2 linked regions of the Sandaracinus amylolyticus genome follow. The protein of the gene in region 1 interacts with the protein of each later gene in a pairwise test. Links are inferred from orthologs where the notes say so. Each region holds a gene or a part of one and is shown in the gene's direction. Other genes may lie near its edges.

What was found.
Region 2: the proteins of dnaE (region 1) and rplL interact in binary tests that used the Escherichia coli proteins (3 or more experiments, as listed by UniProt). The link is inferred for Sandaracinus amylolyticus from one-to-one orthologs.

Annotation. Positions count from the first base shown.
Region 1 is NZ_CP011125.1:4,525,353-4,536,004, reverse strand. What follows is about bases 2,072-6,267. They hold dnaE (DNA polymerase III subunit alpha), read left to right. Parts: upstream 2,072-2,461; coding sequence 2,462-6,067; downstream 6,068-6,267. Other genes in these bases: DB32_RS19240 (class I SAM-dependent methyltransferase), read right to left, coding at 6,090-6,267; DB32_RS19250 (hypothetical protein), read right to left, coding at 2,072-2,330. Also shown: DB32_RS19260 (hypothetical protein), read right to left, coding at 1-1,116; DB32_RS19255 (hypothetical protein), read right to left, coding at 1,165-1,854; more of DB32_RS19250, read right to left, coding at 1,986-2,071; more of DB32_RS19240, read right to left, coding at 6,268-7,001; DB32_RS19235 (hypothetical protein), read right to left, coding at 7,175-7,603; DB32_RS19215 (AraC family transcriptional regulator), read left to right, coding at 9,379-10,380; DB32_RS19210 (hypothetical protein), read left to right, coding at 10,496-10,652. UniProt on the Escherichia coli protein: DNA polymerase III is a complex, multichain enzyme responsible for most of the replicative synthesis in bacteria. This DNA polymerase also exhibits 3' to 5' exonuclease activity. The alpha chain is the DNA polymerase catalytic subunit.
Region 2 is NZ_CP011125.1:3,139,278-3,148,533, reverse strand. What follows is about bases 6,457-9,256. They hold rplL (50S ribosomal protein L7/L12), read left to right. Parts: upstream 6,457-7,567; coding sequence 7,568-7,945; downstream 7,946-9,256. Other genes in these bases: rpoB (DNA-directed RNA polymerase subunit beta), read left to right, coding at 8,174-9,256; rplJ (50S ribosomal protein L10), read left to right, coding at 6,893-7,456; rplA (50S ribosomal protein L1), read left to right, coding at 6,457-6,890. Outside these bases: DB32_RS13215 (RNA polymerase sigma factor), read right to left, coding at 1-356; DB32_RS13210 (tol-pal system YbgF family protein), read left to right, coding at 689-1,912; tuf (elongation factor Tu), read left to right, coding at 2,740-3,930; rpmG (50S ribosomal protein L33), read left to right, coding at 3,945-4,097; preprotein translocase subunit SecE, read left to right, coding at 4,252-4,806; transcription termination/antitermination protein NusG, read left to right, coding at 4,887-5,420; rplK (50S ribosomal protein L11), read left to right, coding at 5,577-6,017; more of rplA, read left to right, coding at 6,180-6,456. UniProt on the Escherichia coli protein: The binding site for several of the GTPase factors involved in protein synthesis (IF-2, EF-Tu, EF-G and RF3). Is thus essential for accurate translation.

The DNA of each region.
Region 1 (10,652 bases):
CGTCCGGTACATCTCGAGCGCGCGCTCGAGGTGGCCGCTGCGCAGCACCAACTCCGCTTCCTGCTCGGGCAGCAGCACGCCGGTCGCGACCTCGTCGTCCCACTCGTTCTTCGGGGGCGGGACCGGCGTCGTCTTCGCGCCGGGCACCCAGCCCTCGCCGGTGGGTCGTGCCTTGCGCTTGTCGAGCCACCCCGCTGGCTTCGGCGGCTCGCTCGCGATCGCACCCGTCTCGCCGCGCGCATCGATCACGCCGCGCAGCGCGATCAGATCGCGCAGCCGCTCGCGCGCGACGTGATCGTTCGCTTGCTCGAGCACCATGCGCCGCAGCGCACGCTCGGCCTCGGCGAGATTGCCCATGCGCATCTGGAACACGACGAAGCCCTGCCCCGAGAGCGGCACCGTGCCCTTGCTCGCGACGGGCGGCTCGTCGCCGATGCGCTCGGTCGCCGCGACGATGCGCGCGAGCACCGCGACGATCTCCGCGCTCCCCGAGACCTCGGAGGGCGCGGCGCGCGCGATCGCGAGCGCGCCGGGGAGATCGCGATCGGCCACGCGCTCGGCGATCGCGGCACGCAGCGGCTCGGGCAGCCGCGCGATCGCGACCTCGTCCGACGCGCCCGCCGCCGTCGGCGCGTGCACCGAGAACCCGCGCAAGAGGCGCGCGGCGAGCGGCACCCGGGCACGCAGCCACGGATCGCAGAGCGCGAGCTCGCGCTCGAGCGGCTCGATCGCCGCGACCGCTCCCGCGATCGCCTCGTCCCACCGCGCGCGCTGCGCGCCCGCCACCGACGGTGGGGGCGCTTCGAGCACCTGATCGAGCGCCGCGGCGAGCTCGACGGCGCCTTTCGCCGCGATGCGCGCGCCGCGCGCCACCGCTCGCGCCTCGACGAGCATCCCGGCCGCGGCGAGCGCCTCCGCGAGCCCGGCGTCGAGCATCACCATCGGCCCGCTCGGGCTGTCGTGTGGCCGCGCGCGCATCGCGCCCAGCAGAGCCTCGCAGCGCCCGCGATCCGGCCCGGGACGTCTCGCGGCGGACTCGAGCAGCAGCATCGCGTGATCGCGCGCGCCCTCCGCGACGAGAGCGCGCGCGACGTGATCGATCGGCGGCAGCGGCATCGCGCGATCGATCCTACACGAGCGCGATCGACGTGATCCGTCTTCCGCTCAGGCGGGCGCGTTCGGCAGCGGGCGGAACCAGCGGAGCACGAGGATCAGATCGATCACGACGAACGCGATGCACAGCAGCACGAGCCCGAGCGCCCACGCGTACGACGGCGGGCTCTCGTCGACGAGCACGACGAACGACTCCGCGCTCGCCGGCGTGCCCATCTCGTCCGCCAGGTGCGCCTGCACGCCGCGCATGCGCGCGCCGAGCTGACCGAACGTCACGAGCCGCCCCGCGAACTCGGTGCGGCCGCTGCGCGCGAGCGACTCCGGCATGTGCACGAACACCGTGCGCTGCCCGGCGAGCGGGAACACGACGTAGCTCTCGCCGGTCACGATGCGCTGGTAGCGCACGGTGGTCGACGCCATCGGCGTGCCCGCGACGCGCACGAACGTGTTCGTCTCGAGCGTCGCGGGATCGATCGCGGTCACGCTCCCGAGATCGCGCGCCTGCCCGGTCGCGAAGAAGTACGCGAGGTCGAAGCGCAGCGAGGTCGCGAGCGCGATCGACGCGACCACGACCATCGCCATCAGCGTGAGCGTCGCGATCCGGCGGCCCGACGGTGGTGCGGGCAGCGCGAGGAGCTCGGGATCGATCTCGTCCCCCGCGCGGCTCCCGCCAGCAACGCGTCCGCTGGTCAACGTCGGGCCCTGGGGCATGCCCAGCGGCGTCTGGTCGGTACGTGCCACGCGCCTTGTGACACCGGTCTAGGCGAAAGGTTCGTGATTGTCGAGAGTGTCGGCTCGGAGCGCGGACGGAACGCGAAACGCCGGATCCCTGGAGGAATCCGGCGTTCGTTCCGGTGCGGCTGGAACCGGGCTCAGGCCTGGGCGGCCTTGGCGGCCTTGCGCGCCGCCTTGAGCTGATCGACCAGACGCGGCGTCGACATGCGCTCGAGGCGGGTCTTGTACCCCTCGTCCTTCGAGCGCTTCTCCGCCTCGAGGATCGCCGAGATCAGGCCGCCGCGGCCGCCGAACTCGCTCTTCACGCTCGTGAGCACCGCGTGGAGGTGCAGGAGCTTCTTGTTCGAGACGCAGTCGAGGCCCTTGTCCCCGTCCACGCGGTCGATCCAGAGGTCCCCCTGGGCGAGCTCCTTCACCGCGGAGACGAGACCGGCCTTGTCGTTGAAGCGTTCCTTGACCTGCGCGAGCGGCGAGCTCTTCATGACGGACTGACTCCTGAACCTCGAAGGGCGCGTGGGTTAGCACGCACCGTGGCGACCGCGCAAGCGACGAGGACGCGCTGCGCGACGCTCGTTGTAACCCGCCCGGGAGCGGTCCACCATCGCCGACTCCCATGAGCACGCCGGAGTTCGTCCACCTCCACGTCCACTCCGAGTACTCGATGCTCGACGGCGCGATCCGCCTCAAGGCGCTCGCGAAACGCGTCAAAGAGCTGGGCCAGAAGGCGGTCGCGCTCACCGACCACCACAACATGCACGGCACGCTGCAGTTCGTCTCGGCGTGCAAGGGCGAGGGCATCAAGCCGATCGTCGGCTGCGAGATCAACGTCCAGTCCGCGCCGCGCGGCGAGCACAAGCCGTGTCAGCACCTCGTGCTGCTCGCGGGCAGCCAGGAGGGCTACCTCAACCTCGCGCGGATCGTCTCGCTCGGGTTCGTCGAGGGCAACCACGACGGCACGCCGCGCGTCGATCTCGAGGTGCTCTCGAGGTACTCGAAGGGCCTCGTCGGCACGACGGCGTGCATGGGCGGCTTCCTCGCGCAGGAGGTGCTGCTCAAGGGAGAAGACGCGGGACGGCGCGCGCTCGCGTCGCTGCGCGACGTGCTCGAGCCCGGCAGCCTCTACGTCGAGCTGCAGGATCACGGCTTCCCCGAGAGCGCGCCGCTCAACGAGGTGCTCGTGGAGCTCGCGCGCGATCTCGCGCTGCCGCTCGTCGCGACGAACGACGCGCACTACCTCGAGCGCAAGGACGCGCGCGCGCAGCTCGTCCTGCAGTGCATCGGGGCGAGCCGCGCGTACGTCGACATGGAGCGCGCGCACCACGGCAGCCACGAGCTCTTCCTCAAGTCGAGCGAGGAGATGGTGGAGCTCTTCCGCCACGTGCCCGACGCGATCAAGAGCACGCTCGAGATCGCCGAGAAGTGCGGCGGCGCGTGCGACCCGAAGAGCAAGCCGAAGCTGCCGCGCTTCAAGGTGCCTGACGGGATGACCGAGGCGGACTTCCTCCGCCATCGGGCCCACGAGATGCTCGAGGGGCGCTTCCGCGAGATCGCGGAGACGAACCGCCTCATCAACCACGACGAGTACCGGAAGCGCCTCGACTTCGAGCTCGGGACCATCATCCAGATGGGCTTCCCGGGCTACTTCCTCATCGTCCAGGACTTCATCAACTGGGCGAAGGATCACGACATCCCGGTGGGGCCCGGACGTGGCTCGGGCGCAGGCTCGCTCGTGGCGTACGCGCTGCGCATCACCGATCTCGATCCGCTGCAGCACAGCCTCCTGTTCGAGCGCTTCCTGAACCCGGAGCGCGTGTCCATGCCCGACTTCGACGTCGACTTCTGCATGGACAACCGCGACAAGGTCATCGACTACGTCCGCGGCAAGTACGGCGACACGTCGGTCGGGCAGATCGCGACGTTCCACCAGCTCAAGAGCAAGAGCGTGGTGAAGGACGTCGGTCGCGCGCTCGGCATGCAGCCGCAGGACACCGCGCGCATCGCGTCGATGGTGCCCGACCCGGTGCAGGGTAAGACGGTGCCCATCGCGAAGGCGATGGAGCAGGAGCCCAAGCTCAAGGCGGCGTACGAGGAAGACGCGCAGATCACGGACCTCCTCGACACCGCGATGACGCTCGAGGATCTGAACCGCCACGCGGGCATGCACGCGGCGGGCATCGTGATCAGCGAGGGCCCGCTCTGGGATCACGTCCCGGTCTTCTGCCCCGAGCCGAACGTCTACGTCACGCAGTACCACAAGGACGACGTCGAGTACGCGGGCCTCGTCAAGTTCGACTTCCTCGGCCTCAAGACGCTCACCGTGATCGACATCGCGGTGCGGCTCATCAACCTGAGGCCGGACCGCAAGGACGATGCGTTCGATCTCGCGCGCATCCCGATGGACGACCGCGCGACGTTCGCGCTGCTGCAATCGGGCGAGACGACGAACGTCTTCCAGCTCGAGTCGCAGGGCATGCAGAACCTGTTCAAGAAGCTGCGCCCCGACTTGTTCGAAGACATCGTCGCGGCGGTCGCGCTCTATCGACCGGGCCCGCTCGGCACCGGCATGGTCGACGACTTCGTGCAGCGAAAGCACGGGCGCGTGAAGGTCGAGTACCCCGACGCGTGCCTCGAGCCCGTCCTGAAAGACACGTACGGCGTCATCGTCTATCAGGAGCAGGTCATGGAGATCGCCCGCACGATGGCGGGCTACACGCTCGGCGGCGCCGACCTCCTCCGCCGCGCGATGGGCAAGAAGAAGGCGGAGGAGATGGCCAAGCAGCGCGCCACGTTCATCGAGGGCGCGCAGAAGAACGGCCACACCGCCGAGCAGGCCGGGAAGATCTTCGACCTCGTCGACTACTTCGCGGGCTACGGCTTCAACAAGTCGCACTCCGCGGCGTACGCGCTGATCACTTATCAAACTGCTTATCTGAAGGCGCACTACCCGGTCGAGTTCGTCTGCGCGACGCTCAGCGCGGACAAGGACAAGATCGACAAGGTCGTCCGCACGGTCGCGGAAGCGCGCTCGATGGGCATCACCGTGCTGCCGCCAGACGTGAACGAGTCGCAGATCGACTTCGCGGTCGTCTACGACCCGGCCGAGCACGCGCCGAAGCGCCGTCCGGATCGGCCGGTGTCGATCGGCGGCACGCTGCGCGATCCGATGCGCCCGAAGATCCGGTTCGGGCTGGGCGGCGTGAAGGGCATCGGATCCAACGCTCTCGAGGCGCTGTTCGAGGCGCGCGTCGAGGAGAGCAAGGAGAAGCCCTTCACGGATCTCTTCGACTTCACCGGGCGCGTCGATCTGCGCCGCGTGAACAAGGGCGTGCTCGAGGCGCTCGTGCAGTCGGGCGCGTTCGACGCGCCGCACGACGCGATGAAGATCTCGCGCGCGCAGGCATTCGCTGCGATCGAGGCGGCGCTCGAGCGCGGCAAGCGCGTCAGCGCGGATCGCGCGAGCGGCCAGACGTCGCTCTTCGGGCTCTTCGACGCGACGGCGAAGGCGAGCGTCGATCGCGCGACGAGCTCCGCGTTCCCGCAGGTGAGCGCGTGGGACATGCGCGAGTTGCTGCAGCGCGAGCGCAGCGCGCTCGGCTTCTACGTCTCGGGGCACCCGCTCGATCGTTATCGCAGCGAGCTCGCGCGGTTCGGCAACGCGAGCACCGCGACGCTCACCGGGCGCGACGACGGCACCGAGATCCGGCTCGGCGGCGTCGTCGAGGGGTATCGCGAGCGACCGACCAAGACGGGCGGCAAGATCGGCTTCTTCCATCTCGAGGACGCCGACGGGCGCGTCGAGGTGATCGTGCGCGATCGCGAGATCGAAGGCGCGCGCGAGGTGCTGCAGGCGGGCGAGCCGATCTATCTCGAGGCGCGCCTCCGCTGGGAGCGCGATCGCGACACGCCCGAAGAGGAACAGGGCGCGCCCGAGCCGAAGCTCACGCTGATGAACGTGAAACCGCTCGCGCAGGCGCTCCGCGAGCGGACGAAGGCCGTGCGCGTGAAGGTGTTCGTCGAGCGCGTCGACGCGAAGAAGCTGCGCGCGCTGCGCGACACGCTGAAGCAGCACCCGGGGCCCTGCCCCGTCGGCCTCGAGCTCGCGAGCGTCGAGCGCTGGAGCGTGTCGGTGCCGGAGGTCGGCCTCAGCGTGGAGCCGAGCGACGCGCTGCTCGCATCGCTCGAGCGGCTCTTCGGCGAGAAGATCGTCGAGCTCCGGTGAGCGCTGCCCGAGCGGCCGGTGCTCACGCGCGCGCGACGATCATCAGCGAGTCGTACTTCTGCGCGTCGGGCGCGAACGCGGTGCGCGCGAGCAAGCCCCACGCGCGACGCGCGCTGTTGCGCGCGAACACGCTCGTGCCGCGCGCGGAGAGCGCGTCGTGGATGCGCTGCTCCTCGTTCACCCACGGCTCCGCGATCTGCCGGTAGTAGCCGGTGTAGCGGACCTCTTCGACGCGCAGCTGCTGCGCGCTGCACAACGCGCGCAGGCTGCTCTCGCTGAAGAAGAGGAGGTGGCGCGGCACGTCGAACCACGCCCACGCCGGCCCCGATCGCTCGAGCGCGCGGCACGTGTTGTTCGGCACCTCGCACACGAAGCGCCCCGACGGCTCGAGCAAGCGCGCGACGTTCCGCATCGCGGCGACGGGATCGATGCAGTGCTCGAGCACGTGGATCATCACGACGACGTCGAAGCGCTGACCCTCGAGCGCCGCGGGGAGCTGCTCGGCCGTCCCCTCGTGCACCTCGAGGCCGCGATCCCGCGCGATCGCGCGCGCCGCCGGGTCGATCTCGACGCACGTCAGGTGATGCCCGAGGTCGCGCATCCGTCCGGCCGCGAGGCCGTTGCCGCAGCCGATCTCGCAGATGCGCAGCGGGGGCCCCGCGAGCACGTCGGCGAGCGCGTCGTGCGTGGGCTTGCTTCGATCGACGCGCCACGCGAGGTGCTCGCGCACGCGCTGCTCGATCGTGCGCCGCCGTGCGCCGCCCCAGTGCGCGTCGTGCGTGTAGTAGTCGACGTCGTACGCGCGAGCGACCTCGTCGGGCGTCGGGCTCGGGTGCACCATCCCGAACGCGCAGCGGTCGCACCAGTAGGTCATGTACTCGGCGCGCTCGACGGGACGTCGCCAGTCGCCGGGGACGCGCAGCCACGGGCGCATCGGGTCACGGGAGATCGGACAATTCGGGGTGGGACCGCGCACGTCCCTTCGTACCCGCGGTCCAGGAGCGCACGCAAGAGCGGCGAGGGATCTCCAGCCACAAGCGCGAACGCGAGCCGCGGAAGTCCGCGGCTCGCGTCGTCGTTCGCGAGCTCGAAGCGCGCCGGGCTCGCTCAGGCGGCGAGCGGAAGCGCCATCGGACGGGCCGCCGGCGCGCGCTCGCTCACGACCTCGACACCGCTCGCCTGGAGCTGGTCGCTGACGATCTGCGCGAGCGCCTCCATCGCGAGCCGCGTGCGCGGCGTGCCGTCGAGGTGCAGGCGCCCCGCGAACGGCATCCGCGAGGTGAGCGCACGCACGACCAACGCACGCGCCGCGAGCACCTCGGGGTCACACGCGAGACCGCCGACGAGCACCGCCTCGTCGACGACCGTCTCGTGCTGCATCTCCGCGCGGACGCGCGCCGCGAACGCGCTCGCGGACTCGGCGGGACGCTGCGCGAGGATGCGGACGTCGGCGCCGGTCGAGCACAGCTGGTCCATCCAGCTCTGCCACTCGCTGTCGCGCTCTGCGACCAGCACCACCGTCGTCGTCTCGCCCATGATCTCCTCCGCCGCCTCTTGGTGTCCGCGCTGCCGCTCCGTCTCGGCGCCTCGTGAGCGCCTGCTCGTTCGTGGAGGTCCCTGTCAGCAACGCACGTGCCAGCGAACTCTCGCGAGGTCTGCTGCATTCCGCCCCCGATCGAGCGCGGCCGGAGCGCCACACCTGTGTCGCGGCGGTCGGGGCCTTTTTTCGCGTGCGCCAGGGCTCACCGCGGCTTCGGACGTCCGAGCTTCGCCGGAGTTCCGTCGCACTTCGGCGCCGAACGTCGGATGCGCTGCGGCGCACGTCGTGCGCCGTGGGTGTGCGGTGGCGAGTGACGTAGCCACCATGACAACCGTGGCATGCGGTTCACGTCCGGCGTGCCACTGCGTCAACCGGCTGGCAGGCGCGGCACAACGGGTGGCGTCACGTGTTTGACGCAGCGCGTAACCCACATCCCACTCTCCTTGACCGATCGCGCGCGCCGGAGTAAAGGCTCGCGGCTCTCCCGAGGGCCGTTAGCTCAGCCGGCAGAGCAGCGGGCTTTTAACCCGACGGTGGCAGGTTCGAGCCCTGCACGGCCCAAACACCCCGCGCCCTCGTCATAGGGAGCCGGGCGCGCGAGCCAGAGCGCGTCAGAGCCCGTCCGAACAGAAGTACCACCGTCCCCATCGTCTAGAGGCCCAGGACTCCACCCTTTCACGGTGGCTACGAGGGTTCGAATCCCTCTGGGGACGCTCCGCCACTTCCGGGCGCGCCGACGGCGCGCAAGTGCAGGAAGACACTCGCGATTTGCGGGGTTCCAAACGCCTCGCTGTCGAAGGTCACGCCCGCGGGGAACACGGTCGCTTGAAGGGCTCGCGCCCTTGGAGTCGAGCCGCGTCCACAGTACGCCGAGGTCGGTGAGAACGCGCTCGGCGGAGGCCAGCAGCTCCGGCGCGTCGAACAGCACGTTCCCGCTCGCGAGCACCGTCTTCACGTGCTCGAACCCCGCGCGCTCGAACGCGCGCGAGCTCTCCGGCATCGAGGCGTTCATCGGCGCCACGCCGCGGAGGAGCGCTGCATAGCGTGCTCTCCGTGGGGGCATGTTCGTGCTCGGCGGAGGGCGCTCACGCGAGCGGCGCGCCCACGATCTCCGCGGCGTCTTCCGGCTTCACGCCGGCGAGCGTAGCGCTTCCTCGAACGCGCTCCGCGTCGCCTCGTCGAAGAGCACGACGCGGATCTCGTCGAGGGCCCACGCGCGCTCGCGCACCACGGACGCGGCGACGTTCGCCGCTTCGGGGCTCGGATAGCCGTACACGCCGCAAGAGATCGCGGGCAACGCGATGCTGCGCAGCGCGTGCTGCTCGGCGAGCACGAGCGAGCTACGGAACGCCGACGCGAGACGCACGGCGTCGCTCGGCGACCTGGAGTATCGCGGGCCGACGGTGTGGATGACCAGCGCGCCGGGAGCTCGAAGCCCGGTGTGATGCGGGCCTCGCCCACCGGACAGCGAACGCCGGGGGACACCTCGGGCAGCGCGCGGCAGCCCTCGAGCAGCTTCTTCCCCGCGGCGCGGTGGATCGCGCCGTCGACCCCGCCGCCGCCCAGGCACGCGACGTTCGCCGCGTTGACGATCGCGTCCACGTCGGCCCTTCGTGATGTCGCCGCGGACGGCGGTGATGCGTAGGGACATGGCTTCTCCGGGACGAGACGGGCGGAGTCTCCTCGACCGAGGCCGCGGCGTCTCGGGCGCCGAGAGCCCCGGGGCCGTTCGGGCTTGTCCCCGACCGCGGATCCGCGATCCTCGGGCGTCGTGACGTCTTCACCCGCGCTCGCGCTGCCGCTCTCTCGTTTCTCGCGCTTCGAGACGTGCGAGCTCGACGAGGCGTCGTCGGTCTACAGCCGGATGACGGCGCCGGTGCGCATCCACAAGGTCTCGAGCAGAGAGGCTTTCGGTTGGCGCGCGCACCAGCTCGCGCTCGGTCCACTGACGCTCTCGACCCACGAGACCCAGGGCCGCTCCCTCGCCGACTGTCCGGAGACGGACACCTATCTCTTGTCGTTCGCGTTGAGCGCGGCCTCGGTGGAGGCGACGACGGGTGACGGAGTCGTCCCGATCGTTCGCGGCCGCACGGGCCTGCTCGCGCATCCGCGCCAGTGCAGCCGCGTGAGCGTCGAGTCCGGCAGTCAGATCGTCCAGCTGAACATGCCGCACCACGCCGTGCGCGACGCGATGACGACCTTGACCGGCGTGGCCTCGGGCGAGGTTCGATTCCGGCCGCGTGTGGAGCTCGACGCGGCCGAGGTCACTCCGCTCCGGGCGCTGCTCTCTCACGTGCTGAGAGAAGCGGACGAAGAACACCCTTCGTTCGAAGGGGCGGGCATGGGAGAGCGGCTCGCAGAGGCCCTGTTGTTCAAGCTGCTGCTGACCCAGCCCCACAGCCACGCGCGGCTGTTCGTGCGCACGGAAGCGGCCGAGCCGGCGCACGTGCGACGTGCAGCGGAGTTCCTCGAGGCGAACGCCGATCGGCAGGTCACCATGGCACACCTCACGCAGCTCACCGGCGTCGGCGCGCGCTCGCTGCAGGCGGGCTTCCGCAAGCACCGAGGCTGCTCGCCGCTCGAGTTCGTCCGCGCGCGTCGCCTCGAGCGTGCCCGCGTGCGGCTGCTGACCGACGACGTCGCGAGCTCGGTGACGGACGTCGCGCACGATGCGGGCTTCACGCACCTCGGTCGGTTCAGCGTCAGCTACAAGGCGCGGTTCGGCGAGAGCCCCATGCAGACGCGCGCGCGGCGCTGGGTGCCTGTCGGCTGACCGAGCGCGCCGGCGGTGCGCCTCTCGTGCTGCTTCGCAATTCGGATAGCGGCGGCCGGAGGGCGCGCTGACCATCGCCGCCATGCTTTCTGCGTCGCGTGCACTTCGTGGGTCCGTGCTGCTGGTGCTCACCGTCGCCCTCGCCTCGGGGTGCGGGTCGGACGCCGCTCCCGACGGAGGGACGCCGCCCGAGGGCGACTCATCGATGCGCGACGGCGGCCTCGACCCGCTCCTCGACGCCGGCGTCGATCCCACGCTCGACGCCAGCCCGA
Region 2 (9,256 bases), 1.4 Mb from region 1 along the record:
CACTGCGGCTGGCGCGCGACGGTGCGCAGGTAGTCCCACGCTGCGTTGGTCGCGAGCATGCCGACCCACGAGCTCAGCTTGTTGCCGCGCTCCGCGTCGAACGTGCGGAGCTTGTGCATGTCGCGGCGCGTCAGGCCGAGGAGGAACTGCGCGTAGATCTCGCGCACGTCTTCGCTCGAGAGCGAGCCCGGGAAGCGGCTCGTGACTTTGTGGATGCAGCGATAGACCAAGCGATCGAAGCGGCGGTGGAACTCGCGCCACGCGAGCGACTCCTTCAGCAGCATCCGCGCGAGCAGGGTGTCGTCGCTCCACGTCTCCGCCTGCTTCGCCGCCGTCTCGAACCGATTCGTCGTCATGTCCCGTCCTTCGTGATCCGCAGAGAAAGCCCGAGGCTGCCGGCCCCGTCCGGGTCGCAGCTCGTCGTCCCCGTCGAGCCGCGGCCGCCCCTTGAGCAGCCGGCGTGCCACTCGCGCCACCGACCGCTAGATCACGAAATCACAGAGAAAATCGGAACGAAGGAAGAACTCGGAGCCGCCGATCGTAACGTTCGGCTCCCTGCGTTACGGCCGAGCACCGCAACAGCCTGTTACGCTGTTACGCTCCCGTTCCGCTGCTCGCGGCCCCATGCTCAGGCCCCAAGGAACTCTCCCGTTCGCGCGTTGTCCCGCGTGACGGAGGCCTCGCCGGAATGATCACGCGCGCGCTGCTCGCCCTGTCCTCGTTCGCTCTGCTCGCCGCGTGCGGCGGAGCCCGCACGACCGCCGCGACGGGCCCTGCGGTGCAGCTCGAGGAGACGCGCATCGTCGCGCGCCGCACGAGCGGCGGCGAGCTCGAGCTCGACTCGTACGACGCGAGCCAGCTCTTCCAGCGCGCGTACGAGCTCGGCCAGCGTGGCGAGTGCGCGCAGGCGGTCGAGCTCTACGATCGCGTGGTCGCCGAGTTCCCGAGCAGCCGCTTCCTCTCTCCTGCGCTCTACAACGCCGGGCTGTGCCTCCAGAACAGCGGCGAGCTCGCGGGCGCGGTCGAGCGCTGGTCGATGCTGCTCGATCGCGCGCCCGACGCGCCCGACGCGAAGCACGCGCGCTTCTTGATGACCGCCGCGCTGGTCGAGCTCGAGCGTTGGGAGCCGGCGCTCGACTCCGCCGAGCTGCTCCTCGATCGCGACGATCTGCGCAGCGACGAGCGGCTCGAGGCGATGGCGCGTCGAGCCGAGGCGCTCTTCGGCCTCCGTCGTGTCGAAGACGCGGAGCGCGCGGCACGAGACGCCCTCGCCTACTACCGCACGCGCCAGGGCGAGGAGATCATCGCCGACGAGTACTTCGCGGCCGCCGCGAACTTCGTGCTCGCCGAGACGATCCGCGCTCGCTCGGAAGCGCTCGTGCTCCCCGACTCCGACGTGGTGACGCAGCGCGAGACGCTCGATCGGCGCGCGCAGCTCCTCCTCGACGCGCAGCGCGCGTACTTCGACACGATGCGCCACACCGACGCGCGCTGGGCAGCCGCGGCGGGCTACCGCATCGGCGCGATGTACGAGCAGCTCTATCGCGCGATCACCGAAGCGCCCGTTCCGCCCCCGCCGCCGGATCGTCCCCTCACCGGAGACGCGCTCGAGATCTACCGGCGCGAGTACCGCGGTCAGCTCGCGGATCGCGTCCGACCGCTCGTGCGTCACGCGATCCGCTACTGGGAGCTGACCCTGCTGATGGTCGAGCGCACCGGCGTTCGCTCGGACTGGGTCGAGCGCACGCGCACCGACCTCGACCGTGCCCGACAGCTCCTGCTCGGAGGACCGGTCTCCGACACGCCCCTGGAGCCCGAGCCGGCGCGGGCTCTCGGATCGCCCGCCGACGCTCCCGATCGCCCCCCGACCAGCACTGCGGCAGCCCCGTCGAGCGCACCTGTTCACCAATGATCCCCACGATCTGGGGCTCTCGACGACGGCATCCGAGCAAGCGTCGTACCCGGGTGCATCGATCTCGCTTGACAGCTTTGCGAGGGCACCGTACATAACGCGCCCTCGCGTTCCCCGCGCGGGTGGAGTGGTCCGTTCTCCGCAGTCCGTGTCGGCCCGCTCTGCTTCTCCGGGGCGCCAGGAAGGTGTGCTGGCGTAGCTCAATCGGTAGAGCACCTGTTTTGTAAACAGGGGGTCGTGGGTTCGAGTCCCACCGTCAGCTCGAGCCCGATTCCCTCGCTCCGATTGACACGCTGGCTCGACGGGCTCGTTTTCTCACTCTCTTTCCGCGAACGAACGGTCTTCTCGCGAACGACCTGCTACTGACCGGCCCCGCTGAACCAGCCCTGCACGCCAGCCACCGAACGACGCAGCTCAGTAGACGACGAAATCGCTAGACATCCCGGAGGGTTGCCCGAGTGGCCAAAGGGAGCAGACTGTAAATCTGCCGGCGCCAGCCTTCGGTGGTTCGAATCCACCACCCTCCAATCCGCTTCTCCATATCCCCGCTCGTTCGCTACGCGGGAGTAGCTCAGTTGGTAGAGCGTCAGCCTTCCAAGCTGAACGTCGCCGGTTCGAATCCGGTCTCCCGCTCTGTTCGACGTTCGCGGACTCACCTCCCGCGAAAACTTCTCTGAAAATCTCGTTCTTCGCAGATTCCCAGAACCGTACGCCCAGGTAGCTCAGAGGTAGAGCACCTCCTTGGTAAGGAGGAGGTCGTGAGTTCGATTCTCATCCTGGGCTCGAGACCGCACACGCTGAATAAGAGAAAATAGGAGCACGGCGCGATGGCGAAGGAAAAGTTCGTCCGGACCAAGCCGCACGTCAACGTCGGCACGATCGGTCACATCGATCACGGCAAGACCACGACGACCGCGGCGATCACGAAGGTCGCGGCGAAGAAGTTCGGCGGCAAGGAGATCTCGTACTCCGACATCGCCAAGGGCGGCACCGTCCGCGACGACTCGAAGATCGTCACGATCGCGGTCTCGCACGTCGAGTACGAGTCGGAGAAGCGCCACTACGCGCACGTCGACTGCCCCGGCCACGCCGACTACATCAAGAACATGATCACCGGCGCCGCCCAGATGGACGGCGCGATCCTGGTGGTCAGCGCCCTCGACGGCCCGATGCCGCAGACGAAGGAGCACGTGCTCCTCGCGGGTCAGGTCGGCGTGCCGAAGATCGTCGTCTGGCTCAACAAGGTCGACGCGGTCGAGGATCCGGACCTGCTCGAGCTCGTCGAGATGGAGGTCCGCGACCTCCTCAACAAGTACAAGTTCGACGGCGACAACGCGCCGGTCGTCCGCGGCTCGGCCCTCAAGGCCATGCAGGGCGATCCCGAGGGCGAGCAGACCGTCATCAACCTGCTCAACGCGCTCGACGCGTGGATCCCCGAGCCGGTTCGCGACACCGACAAGCCGTTCCTGATGGCCATCGAGGACGTGTTCTCGATCAAGGGCCGCGGCACGGTCGTGACGGGCCGCATCGAGCGCGGCGTGATCAAGGTCGGCGAGGAAGTCGAGATCCTCGGCTTCCGCGACACGCGCAAGACCACGGTCACCGGCGTCGAGATGTTCCGCAAGCTGCTCGACCAGGGCCAGGCTGGCGACAACGTCGGCTGCCTCCTGCGCGGCATCGAGAAGGACGACGTCGAGCGCGGCCAGGTGCTCGCGAAGCCCGGCTCGGTGAAGACGCACAAGAAGTTCAACGCCGAGGTCTACGTCCTCAAGAAGGAGGAGGGCGGCCGTCACAAGCCGTTCTTCACCAACTACCGCCCGCAGTTCTACATGCGGACGACGGACGTGACCGGCACGATCCACCTCGCCGAGGACGTGAAGATGGTCATGCCGGGCGACAACGTCTCGATGACCGTCGAGCTCATCACGTCGGTCGCGCTCGAGGAGCAGCAGCGCTTCGCGATCCGCGAGGGCGGCCGCACCGTCGGCGCCGGCGTCATCACGAAGATCATCGAGTGATCGGAGCTCGCTAGATGGGGGATCGAGTGCGCGTCGCGCTCGTCTGCAGCGAGTGCGACGCGCGCAACTATCAGACGACGAAGTCTCGGAAGCAGGCCGAGCGTCTGGAAATCAAGAAGTACTGCCCCCGCTGCGAGAAGCACACGACTCATCGAGAGTCGAAGTGACCGTTCGAGAGCCTCGACGAAGAAAACGAGGCTCTCGAGAATAGGCCAGTAGCTCCAACGGTAGAGCACCGGATTCCAAATCCGAGGGTTGGGGGTTCGAATCCCTCCTGGCCTGACCTCGACGGGTCGATATCAAACGAACGCTGGAACACGGATGGCGGACGAAGACGACAAGGACCTCGAGCGCGACGGCGACGAGGACACCTCCGACCCGAGCGCGGCCGGGGACTCCGACGACGCTGGCGCCGACGACGACGTCGCGCGCCGCGAGGCCGCCGCGATCGAGCGCGAGGAGCGCGAGCTCGCCGAGGCCGCCGCCGAGAACGAGGCGAACCCGGTCACCAGCCTGCTCGGCATCGAGCGCTGGGTCCAGTTCGCGTTCATCGCGGCCGCGGTGATCACGTTCTACCTGTCGGACCGGCTGATCACGTTCGCGTGGGGCTTCTTCGCGGAGCCGGATCCCACGATCGTCTCGGGCGCCGCGGCGCTGATCGGCATCGTCGGCTCGTTCCTGCTCTATCGCCACCCGCGCGTGAACGAGCTCGCCCACGAGGTCGTGGGTGAGCTGAGCAAGGTGACCTGGCCGACGCGCGACGAGACCTACTACTCGACCGTCGTCGTGATCGTCACCTCGATCATCGCTGCGGTCTACACCGGCGTCTTCGACGCGCTCTGGTCGGCGTTCACCGACCTCATCTACAACGTCTGATCGAGCGGGGGCGCGCTCGAAGCGAGAGGCCCATGCAGTACGAAGGGCGCCTCGACAGCCGGCGCGAGAGTGGGGCTTCGATGGCCAAGAAGTGGTACGTGGTGCAGGCGTATTCGGGCTACGAGGGCAAGGTGAAGTCCGCCCTCGAGGAGCGCGTCCGTCAGCACGGGATGGAGGAGTTCTTCGGGGAGATCCTGATCCCCAAGGAGAACGTCCAGGACACCACGAAGACCGGCACGAAGCGCGTGTCCAGCCGGACCTTCTATCCGGGCTACGTGTTCGTGAACATGGACCTCAACGAGCGCACTTGGCACCTGGTCAAGGACACGCCGAAGGTCAGCGGGTTCGTCGGTGGCCGTCACCCGAGCCCGGTTCCGGAGAGTGAGATCAACGCGATCTTCCAGCAGGTCGCGGAGGGCGCCGCCAAGCCGAAGCCGCGCGTCGTGTTCGACACCGGCGATCACGTGCGCGTGACCGACGGGGCGTTCGCGAACTTCACGGGCACCGTCCAGGAAGTGAACCCGGCGAAGCAGAAGGTCACGGTGCTGGTCTCGATCTTCGGCCGCGCGACGCCGGTCGAGCTCGAGTACGGGCAGGTCGAGAAGACGCAGTAGTTCTCAGCGCAGTCGCCGGTCGAGTGGTCGTCACTCTCGGTGCTGCAACTCTGGTTTCCGCACCGCCATTGCGGTGATTGAGGCTGGGTCTCGACGAGCCCAGCAGACGGTTTCGAGTCGCTTCGCTCCGCGCGCGCGGGATTTCAGGACGCAGCCATGAAGAAGGTCACTGGTCAGATCAAGCTCCAGCTCCCCGCCGGCAAGGCGAACCCCTCGCCCCCGGTCGGTCCCGCGCTCGGTCAGCACGGCGTGAACATCATGCAGTTCTGCAAGGAGTTCAACGCGCGGACGAACAAGCAGGAGGGGCTGATCATCCCGGTGGTGATCACGGTCTTCTCCGACCGCTCGTTCACCTTCATCACGAAGACGCCGCCCGCCTCGGTGCTCATCAAGCGCGAGCTCGGGCTGAAGATCGGCAAGAAGCCGGCGAGCGGCTCGTCGCGTCCCAACAAGGACAAGGTCGGCAAGATCACCCGCGCGCAGCTCGCGAAGCTCGCGGCGGAGAAGATCCAGGACACGAACGCGGCCTCGATCGAGGCGTGCGTTCGTTCGCTGGCGGGCACCGCCCGCTCGATGGGCGTCGACGTCGTCGACTGACCTGCTCGAGCGACGATTCGAGTTCGGACTGACATCGTCGCAACACCCTTCCCGCTGGATGGGTGGAACGTCGGTGATCGAACCACTGCCGCTGAGAAGTGACGGCGTCGGTGGGAGGCGGGAACGCCGACAATGGGGTCGGGGCCGCCGAATGGAGGAGCGATGAAGACGGGAAGAAAGCGCAAGAGCGCGATCGAGTCGATCGATCGTGATCGTCGCTATGCCCTCCCGGAGGCCGTCGCTCTCGTCGCCAAGGCGAGCTTCGCCAAGTTCGACGAGAGTGTGGACATCGCGGTCAGGCTCGGGGTCAACCCGAAGCACGCCGATCAGATGGTTCGTGGAGCAACCGTGTTGCCCCACGGCATCGGCAAGACCGTTCGTGTCCTGGTCTTCGCAAAGGGCGAGAAGGCGACGGAGGCCCAGGCGGCCGGAGCTGACTTTGTCGGCGCCGACGACCTGGTGGCCAAGGTCCAAGAAGGCTGGCTCGACTTCGAGACCGTGATCGCGACGCCCGACATGATGGGTCAGGTCGGTCGTCTCGGTCGTGTGCTCGGTCCCCGCGGTCTGATGCCCAACCCCAAGACCGGCACCGTGACGTTCGACGTCACGAAGGCGGTCAAGGAGGCCAAGGGCGGCAAGGTCGAGTTCCGCGCCGAGAAGGAAGGTGGCATCGTCCACGCTCCGATCGGCAAGAAGTCGTTCTCGCCGGACAAGCTCGAGGAGAACGCCCGTGCACTGATTGCTGCGCTGATGAAGGCGAAGCCGTCGGCGGCCAAGGGCACCTACCTTCGCAGCATCACCATCAGCACCACGATGGGCGCGGGCGTCAAGGTCGACACGGCGACGGTCGAGCAGGCGACTGCGGAGGCGTGATCATGGCCAACGGAACCAGCACTGCCCGCGCGGACAAGGCGAAGGTCGTCGACGAGGTCAAGGGCCTCTTCGACAAGGCGACCAGCGTCGTGTTCCTCGGCTTCAAGGGCATGGACGTGATCACGGTGACGGACCTGCGCTCGAAGTTCCGCAAGGCGGGCGTCGAGTACAAGGTCGTCAAGAACAAGCTCGTCGAGCAGGCGCTGAAGGGGACCCCCCTCGAGGGCAAGCTCGGGAAGGTCCTCGCCGGCGAGACCGCCGTCGCGTTCTCGTTCGAGGATCCCTCGACGGCCGCGAAGGTCGTGCGCGACTTCCGCAAGGAAGGCGACAAGCAGGAGAAGCTCGAGGTCAAGGCCGCGGTTCTCGACAACGCCGTCATGGCTGGCGGTGACGTCGAGAAGCAGCTCGCCTCGATGCCTGGCAAGGACGAGCTCCGCGCCATGCTCCTCGCGACCCTCCAGGCGCCGGCGCAGAACCTCGTCGCGCAGCTGCAGGCCCCCCTGCAGAACCTCGTCTACGTGCTCGAGGCGCGCCGCAAGCAGCTCGAAGAGAGCAGCGGCGGCTGAGCCCGAGCGATTCGCTCGTACTCCAACTCACCGAAACGAACCAGAACATGAGATTTGCGCACCTGCTCAAGTGCGCGTGATTGCAGGGAAGAGAAGGTCAACATGGCGACGATGGATCAGCAGAAGATGGTCGATGAGCTCTCGAGCTGGACCGTGATGGAGGTTGCGAACCTCATCAAGGCGCTCGAGGAGAAGTGGGGCGTCAAGGCGGCGCCGGCGGCGGTCGCGGTCGCGGCCCCGGCGGGCGGCGGCGCGGCGGCGGCCCCCGCGGCGGAGCAGACCGAGTTCACGGTCGAGCTCACCAGCGGCGGCGACAAGAAGATCAACGTGATCAAGGTCGTTCGCGAGCTGACGGGCCTCGGCCTGGCGGACGCGAAGAACCTCGTCGAGGCCGCGCCGAAGGTCGTCAAGGAAGGCGTGTCGAAGGCCGACGCCGAGGACATGAAGAAGAAGCTCGAGGAGGCTGGCGCCAAGGTCACGCTGAAGTGACCGGGATCTGCAATCACGAGCACGGCTGAAAGGATCACGGTGCGGGGGCCGGAAGGCCCCTGCGCCGTGCTCCGTCTTTCTGACGCCCGCATCTGCGGCGCTTTCGGCTGAGTCGCTGGCTCGACCCCGCACGGGTCGCCTGACTCTGCCGCACGTTTTCTGGGGTTCTACCCCGTCCTTCGACTAGCTTCCGGGCTCCCGAACCAAGACGCATAGAGGTACGTTCCGATGGCCTCGACCTCGCAGATTCAGACCAACTTCCGGATTCGGCACAGCTTCGCGAAGATCAGTCAGATCATCGGCATCCCGAATCTGATCGACATCCAGAAGCGGTCGTACGAGAAGTTCCTCCAGGCGAACGTTCCTCCCAACCGGCGCGAAGACATCGGCCTGCAGGGCGTCTTCCGCAGCGTCTTCCCGATCCGTGACTTCAACGGCACGAGCGAGCTCGTGTTCGTCGGATACACGCTCGAGCGTCCCAAGTACGACGTGGACGAGTGCGTGCAGCGCGGCATGACCTACGCCGCGCCGATCAAGGTCACGATCCAGCTGATCATCTACGACTCGCAGAGCGAAGGCTCGGAGCGGACCGTCCGCGACATCAAGGAGCAGGAGGTCTACTTCGGCGAGATCCCGCTGATGACCGAGAACGGTACGTTCATCATCAACGGGACCGAGCGCGTCGTCGTCAGCCAGCTGCACCGCTCGCCCGGCGTGTTCTTCGACCACGACAAGGGCAAGACGCACTCGAGCGGCAAGCTGCTCTACCAGGCGCGCGTGATCCCCTACCGCGGCTCGTGGCTCGACTTCGAGTTCGATCCGAAGGACCTCATCTACGTCCGCATCGATCGCCGCCGCAAGCTGCACGCGACCGTGCTGCTCAAGGCGCTCGGCTACTCGACGCAGGATCTGCTCAAGTTCTATTACGACACCGAGACGATCTTCCTCGAGAAGGGCGGCAAGTACGCGCGCTCGATCGAGTTCGATCTCCTCCCCGGTCAGCGCGCCACCCGCGACATCAAGGTCGAGGGCGACGTGATCGTGCGCAAGAACCGCAAGTTCACGCGCGCCGCGATCCGCAAGCTGAAGGACGCGGGCCTCGATCGCCTTCCGCTCGATCTCCCCGAGGTCGTCGGCAAGGTCAGCGCCGAGGACGTGATCGACGAGGAGACCGGCGAGGTCCTTCTCGGCGTCAACGAAGAGGTCACCGAGGAGAAGCTCGAGCGCCTTCGCGAGGCGAAGATCGAGAGCTTCAAGATCCTCTTCATCGACGGCCTCAACGTCGGCTCGTACCTCCGCGACACGCTCAAC